2 regions of the Rahnella sp. NRRL B-41462 genome follow, and region 1 is predicted to be linked to the other one. Evidence: predicted binding sites of a transcription regulator. Region 1 holds the regulator's gene; the other holds the start of a gene.
What was found. Region 1 encodes sigma-54, which starts transcription at its own class of promoters, with help from an activator protein. Its sites were predicted from a motif close to GTTGGCACANNTTTCGCTNT; they were not measured.
Positions count from the first base shown of each region.

Region 1 (3,812 bases):
GTATGACAAGAACAAAGTAGCCACCTGGGTATTGCGTTCTGATAAAGCGAAACTGACTCAGGATAAAATGCTCTATCTTTATGGGCATGTGCAGGCAGACAGCCTGACACCTGAGACATCACAGCTGCAAAGAATCAAAACGGACAATGCACGGGTTAACCTGACGACACAGGACGTTGCCTCAGACGATGAAGTGACGTTGTATGGTACAGGTTTTACATCTAACGGCATGAAAATGCGTGGTAATCTGCGTGACAAAACAGCAGAGCTGATCGAAAAGGTAACGACCTCTTATGAAATTCAAAGCAAAAAATAAAATCCGTGATCTCCTGATCGTCAGCTCATTGTTAGCCGTCAGCGTTCCGGCATTTGCCTTAAAAGACGATACAACGAAACCGATCACCATTGATTCAGCAAACCAGGCGCTCGACGTCAATACCAATACCGCAACCTTTACCGGCAATGTGGTCGTCAATCAGGGTACGATCCAGGTTAAAGCCGACAAAGTGGTCGTCATCCGCCCGCAGGGGGTTTCCGGTAAAGAAGTGGTAGAAGGTTACGGCAACCCGGTGACGTTCTACCAGATGCAGGATAACGGTAAGCCGATTAAAGGCCATGCACAGAAAGTCCGCTACGAAGTGGAAAATGACCTCGTCACGCTGACCGGCAACGCTTACCTTGAGCAACTGGACAGCAATGTGAAAGGCGACCGTATTACCTATCTGGTACAGAAACAGCAAATGGAAGCCTTTAGTGATAAAGGTAACCGTGTGACGACCGTTCTGGTACCTTCGCAGCTGCAACAAAAAACGCCTGCAGCGGGCGGCCAGCCGACCAAAAAGAGTAACTGATATTTTATGGCTAAATTAATCGCAGAGAATCTGGCAAAGGCATACAAAGGCCGTAAGGTCGTTGAAGATGTCAGTCTGATGGTCAACTCGGGTGAAATCGTCGGGTTATTAGGGCCAAACGGTGCGGGTAAAACCACCACCTTTTACATGGTCGTGGGCATCGTCCAGCGCGATGCGGGCCGCATTATCGTTGATGATGAAGACATCAGCCTGCTGCCGCTGCATACCCGCGCCCGTCGCGGTATTGGCTATCTTCCGCAGGAAGCCTCCATTTTCCGTCGTCTGAGCGTATTTGATAACCTGATGGCGGTGCTGCAGATCCGTGACGATCTGACCAAAGAACAGCGTAATGACCGCGCTAATGAATTAATGGAAGAGTTCCATATTTCTCATTTGCGCGATAACCTCGGTCAGTCACTGTCTGGTGGTGAACGCCGTCGTGTTGAAATTGCCCGTGCACTGGCAGCGAACCCTAAATTCATCCTGCTGGATGAACCGTTCGCCGGGGTTGACCCGATTTCCGTTATCGACATCAAAAAAATCATTGAGCATTTACGTGACAGCGGCCTCGGCGTACTGATCACTGACCATAACGTTCGCGAAACACTCGACGTTTGTGAACGCGCGTATATCGTCAGTCAGGGGAAATTGATCGCCCACGGCACGCCAGCCGACATTCTTGCTGATGAACAAGTTAAACGTGTTTATCTTGGTGAAGAATTCCGTCTGTGATCTGTGCCGCCGGAACCGTGCCTGTTTCAACCTACACTGAAACAGGCCGTCTCTGACAGAAGTGTTGCCGTTTTCACTCATCAACGGAATTAAGCCAAGATATGAAGCAAGGTTTGCAACTCAGACTCAGCCAACAACTGGCAATGACTCCTCAGTTACAACAGGCCATCCGCTTGTTGCAACTATCCACGCTTGAGCTCCAGCAGGAGATCCAACTCGCGCTGGAGAGCAACCCTCTGTTGGAACAAACCGACCTTCATGAAGAAATCGACTCGGTAGAAACCACCGACAGCGAAGGGTTAGACACCCGCGAGGCACTCGAGCAGAAAGACATGCCGGAAGAGTTGCCGCTGGACGCCACCTGGGATGAGATTTACACCGCAGGCACGCCGTCAGGCACCGGCAATGATTACAGCGACGATGAGCTACCGATTTACCAGGGCGAAACCACGCAGACACTTCAGGATTACCTGATGTGGCAGGTCGAGCTGACGCCGTTCTCTGATACCGATGCCGCGATTGCCACGTCAATCGTCGATGCAGTGGATGACACCGGTTACCTGACCGTCTCCCTTGACGACATTCTCGAAAGCGTCGGTGATGAAAATGTCACCATGGACGAAGTCGAAGCCGTACTTAAGCGCGTTCAGCGTTTTGATCCGGTGGGTGTCGCCGCCCGTGACCTGCGCGACTGCCTGCTGATCCAGCTTTCTCAATATGCGACTGACACGCCTTTCATCACTGAAGCCCGTCTTATCATCAGCGAACATCTCGATTTGCTGGCGAACCATGATTTCCGCGCACTTATGCGATCAACCCGGTTAAAAGAAGATACACTGAAAGGAGCGATGCTCCTGATCCAGTCTCTTGATCCGCGTCCGGGCCAGTCTATCAACACCGGCGAATCCGAATACGTGATCCCGGATGTGCTGGTGCGTAAAGTGTCAGGTGTCTGGGCGGTAGAACTCAATTCCGACAGCATTCCGCGTCTGAAGATTAACCAGCAGTACGCCGCGATGGGGAATTCCGCACGCAGCGACAGCGACGGGCAATTTATCCGCAGCAATCTGCAGGAAGCCAAGTGGTTAATCAAAAGCCTGGAAAGCCGTAACGACACGCTGTTGAAAGTGACGCGCTGCATCGTTGAGCAGCAGCAGGCGTTCTTTGAACTGGGTGAAGAATTTATGAAACCTATGGTACTGGCAGATATTGCCAGTGCCGTGGAAATGCACGAATCGACGATTTCACGTGTGACGACGCAGAAGTTCCTGCACAGCCCGCGTGGCATTTTCGAACTGAAGTATTTCTTCTCCAGCCATGTCAGTACAGACAGCGGTGGCGAGGCATCGTCAACCGCGATCCGGGCGCTGGTGAAGAAATTAATCGCAGCGGAGAATCCTGTAAAACCGCTCAGTGACAGTAAGTTAGCGACCCTGCTTTCCGATCAGGGAATTATGGTTGCGCGTCGGACTGTCGCCAAATACCGAGAGTCTTTGTCCATCCCGCCCTCAAACCAACGTAAACAGTTAGTTTGACCTCAACAGAGAAGGAAGACATTATGCAGCTCAACATTACCGGACATCACATTGAGATCACGGATCCCCTGAGAGAGTTCATCACGTCGAAGCTGGCTAAGCTTGAGCAGTATTTCGACAGGATTAATCAGGTGTATGTGGTGTTGAGCGTGGAAAAGGTGCAGAAAGTAGCGGAAGCCACTTTGCATGTGAACGGAGGCGAATTACATGCCACCTCGGAACATCAGGATATGTACGCAGCGATTGACGGACTGGTTGATAAACTGGCCCGACAGTTGAATAAACATAAAGACAAACTGAAACAGCACTGACATTCATGTAGCCAACCCTGTGCTACAAACCTTCGGGCATCGGCTTGTGACCTTCGGGAAACGAGCCGATATAGCTTTAAGGGTGAAACAGCGCAAAAGTGAAAGATGACATGATTAACGATACTGCAATGCAATTAACGTCGGTGCTTAATGCCGAATGCACCAAAAGCGGCGTTCATTGCGCCAGCAAAAAACGCGCACTGGAAATCATCAGTGAGTTGGCCGCCAAACAATTAAATTTGTCGCCGCAGGTGATTTTCGACGCCATTTTGACCCGTGAACGTATGGGGAGCACCGGGATCGGTGCCGGGATCGCCATCCCGCACGGTAAGCTGGAAGAAGACACTTTACGTGCCGTCGGCGTATTCATTCAGCTTGAACAA
Region 1 covers NZ_JYDF01000071.1:26,440-30,251, forward strand. Annotated here, with positions in the region: gene lptC (LPS export ABC transporter periplasmic protein LptC) at 1-316, shown strand, start outside; gene lptA (lipopolysaccharide ABC transporter substrate-binding protein LptA) at 294-851, shown strand; gene lptB (LPS export ABC transporter ATP-binding protein) at 858-1,583, shown strand; gene rpoN (RNA polymerase factor sigma-54) at 1,685-3,118, shown strand; gene hpf (ribosome hibernation promoting factor) at 3,142-3,429, shown strand; gene ptsN (PTS IIA-like nitrogen regulatory protein PtsN) at 3,528-3,812, shown strand, end outside.

Region 2 (3,812 bases), on a different contig from region 1:
AAGCATTGGGCAACAGCACATAGCGGTAAGTTTGCGGCAGCGTAAGGCCCATCGCCAGTCCGGCATTGCGTTGTCCGCTTGGCAGGGACTGGATGGCTGCACGCACCTGTTCGCATACACGGGCGGCGGTGAACAACCCGAGGCAAATTACCGAGGAAGTGAAGAACTGTACGTCAGGCGCCAGTTCGGATTTAAACCACATGCCGATATTTTCAGGCAGCAGTTCAGGGACCACCAGATACCAAATGAAGAATTGCACGATTAATGGCACGTTACGGAATAATTCGACGTAACAGGTACCAATACCCGAAAGGATGCGGTTGGGGACGGTACGCAAAATACCGAACAGAGAACCGATGAGGAAGGCGATTATCCATGCGCAAATTGACAGTGCGACAGTGACCTGAAATCCATTCCAAATCCAACCCAGATAAGTGGTGTTACCGAAGGGGGCTTGTTGCAGAAAAATGCCCCAGTTCCAATCTATTGACATAAAAACTCCGTAAAGCGGGTAAAGGCTTACCCATCTGAGTGATGACGCAATCCGCCTAAAGTGAATGGGAAAGAATGCGGGGTGGGGAACGACCACCCCGCATCTGTATCATCACAGGTTGGTGGTCCAACCTTGTATTTTAGTCACTTTTCACTCTTCTCTTGGTTATACCCGTCCATTTGGTATGACTTACAGCGCCTTATCGTTTGGCGCTTTGAACAGAGCTTTCATGTCATCGGACAGCTCAAAGTTCATATTCAGGTTTTTCGGAGGAATCGGTTTTTTGAACCAGGTTTCAAACCATTTGCCTGCTTCACCGGAGGTTTGTGCCTGCACGATGGTGTCATCAACCAGTTTTTTAAACTCAGCATCGTCTTTACGCATCATGCAGCCATAAGCTTCTTTGGATTGCGGCGTACCGACAATTTCCCAGTTGTCTGGTTTCTTGGCTTTCGCACGTTCACCGGCCAGCAAGGCGTCATCCATCATGAAGGCCACTGCGCGGCCAGTTTCCAGCGTACGGAAGGAGTCACCGTGGTCTTTGGCACTGATGATGCGCAGATCCAGTTTTTTCTCTTCGTTCAGCTTGTTCAGCAGAACTTCGGAAGTCGTACCGGAGGTTACAACAACAGTTTTGCCTTTAAGGTCAGTGAAATCTTTAATCTCTGAACCTTTTTTCACCAGCAGACGTGTGCCGATCACAAAGATGGTGTCAGAGAAGGCTGCTTGTTGCTGACGTTCCAGGTTGTTGGTGGTTGAACCACATTCGAAATCGTAGGTGCCGTTTTGCAGCAGCGGGATACGGTTCTGCGAAGTGATTGGCATCATTTTGACCTGCAGGTCAGGCAGGTTCAGTTTTTTCTTCACTGCGTCAACGATAGCGTCAGAATAGTCCTGTGAATAACCCACAACTTTTTGTTCGTTGTTGTAGTAAGAGAATGGCACTGAGGATTCACGGTGACCCACCACGATAACGCCATTGTCTTTAATTTTTTTCAGGGTGCCGGTCAGTTCTTCTGCGTGAGCAAAGCTGCTCACGGTAACGCTTGCCAACAGTACTGATAACGCCAATTTGCGCAATTGCATGTCCAACTCCTTGCTGTCATTAGGGATCCAAACTCAGGGATCAGAAAGTACTAATGCCTCGTCATATGAAGCTAGAAAATAGCTGAATGTGAATATTATGAAACCACATTGTTTCTTTTTTGAGACGAGACACGCACCAAATCAAAGCAATCAAACGGCTATGCACCCGGAAAGTGCATGAGGAGCAGCCTGTTTGTACCAAAATGATGCATCCTGTCATAAAAAGTAACTAATCAGATATCTTTCAATCAGATGTAGCAAGAGTCGTGCCAAATGGCCTGATTTAACTTCATAAGCGGGCAAATCGGCAGCGCTTAATGCCGCAGTCGAAACAATCGGCAGCAGGTAAAAGGGGAGGGGTATTGAGATTAAAAAGGGGTGCTACAAAAAAGAACAGACACCCGGAGGTGCCTGTTTTAGAAACAAAACGCTTGTACTCAGGATTTACGGCGACCCAACCACAGCGCAACTGCCGCCATGACTGCCGTAGCAAACCACACCGGCCACCAGCCAGCCCGGGCATAAGGTGTCATACCCGTTGTCGGTGTGACCTTCACGTTCAGCACCTGACGGGTAAACTGCGGAATTTCGTGGGTCACATCGCCCTGAGCATCAACGACGGCGGTAATGCCATTATTGGTACTGCGCAGCAACGGGCGACCCAGTTCCAGCGAACGCATACGTGCCATCTGGAAGTGTTGCCATGGGCCAATCGAATGACCAAACCAGGCATCGTTTGAAATTGTCAGCAGGAAATTAGTATCCGGTTGCAGATTGTCGCGCACCTGTTCGCCGAAGACGACTTCGTAACAAATCGCCGTGGTCAGATTCAGGCCACTGACAAACAACGGTTTCTGCACGTAATCACCACTGGTCAGCCCGGACATCGGCAAATCGAAGAAAGGTGCCAGCGGGCGAAGAATGGCTTCCAGCGGTACGAACTCTCCAAAAGGCACCAGATGATGTTTGTTGAAGCGGTTTCCGTCAGGATAGTGATAGGGCTTTTCACCGCCGAGCACGATGGCGCTGTTATACACTTTCATGCCTTCTTCATTGCGACGGGCATCGATAATGCCGGTGATTAACTGGGTGCCGTGTGAGCGGTAGATATTATCCACCATGCTCAGGAAGCCCTGCTGATCGGATTCAATGTCTGAAATTGCTGATTCCGGCCAGATGATCATGCTGGATTTACCCACGTACGGGCGGCTGAGATCGAGATAGGTCTGCAGCGCACTTTCCAGCGCTTTCGGATCCCATTTCATGGACTGTGGAATATTGCCCTGAACCAGCGCCACATCGACCGTTTTATCTGGCTGTTCCTGATACCAGTGGATATAACGCAGCGGCCACGGCAGTAACAGCATGGCAACAGCGATAATTCCCGGTGTGACGCGACGCTGATGTACCGCGTACACAATCAGTCCGCTCAGCGAGGTGAGTAAAATCGTGATGCCGTCGACGCCGGTAATCGGCGCGAGGCCTTTCAGCGGACCGTCGATCTGGCTGTAGCCGAACTGTAACCACGGGAAACCGGTCAGCACCCAGCCGCGCAGGAATTCAGTAACTTGCCACAAGGCGGGCGCGCCAAGTGCCAGTTTCCACCAGGTGGTTTTCGGCCACAGTTTGCTGAACAAGCCGGCAAACAACATCGTGTACAGCGATAAATACGCTGCCAGCAAGACCACCAGGAAAAGGTTGATCGCTTCCGGCATGCCGCCAAACGTGGCGATGCTGACATACACCCAGTTTACGCCGCTGCCAAAAAGACCCATTCCCCAGAAAAAGCCGATGAGCGCGGCCTGAGCCGGACGACGATCGAGCGTTAATGCCAGCAGACCGCACAGCGAAATGATCGCCGCAGGCCAGAAGTCATAAGGGGAAAATGACAGCGTGCCACAGGCACCGAAAAAGAGCGCCAGCAGGGCGCGAACCCGCTGGCGTTGATATAAAGAGGCAATTGCCATGAAGTAATTATTCTTCCAGTATCGGTTGCGGCGCGTCGTCCGGTATTTTTACATGAACCTGAATGATACGACGGCTGTCGGCCATCGCAACCTTGAACAGGTAACCGTCAATTTCAATGCTTTCACCACGCGCCGGTAAATGGCCGAATGACTGCATGACCAGACCACCAATCGTATCGACTTCGTCGTCACTGTAATGGGTCCGGAACACTTCATTAAAATCTTCGATCGGTGCCAGTGCGCGGACGGTGTAGGTATGGCGGCTG
Region 2 covers NZ_JYDF01000081.1:70,709-74,520, reverse strand. Annotated here, with positions in the region: gene UC14_RS18630 (amino acid ABC transporter permease) at 1-493, opposite strand, end outside; gene UC14_RS18625 (amino acid ABC transporter substrate-binding protein) at 683-1,579, opposite strand; gene lnt (apolipoprotein N-acyltransferase) at 2,017-3,546, opposite strand; gene corC (CNNM family magnesium/cobalt transport protein CorC) at 3,554-3,812, opposite strand, start outside.
Region 2: the regulator sigma-54 is predicted to act here: its motif matches at 1,834-1,853, upstream of UC14_RS18625 (amino acid ABC transporter substrate-binding protein).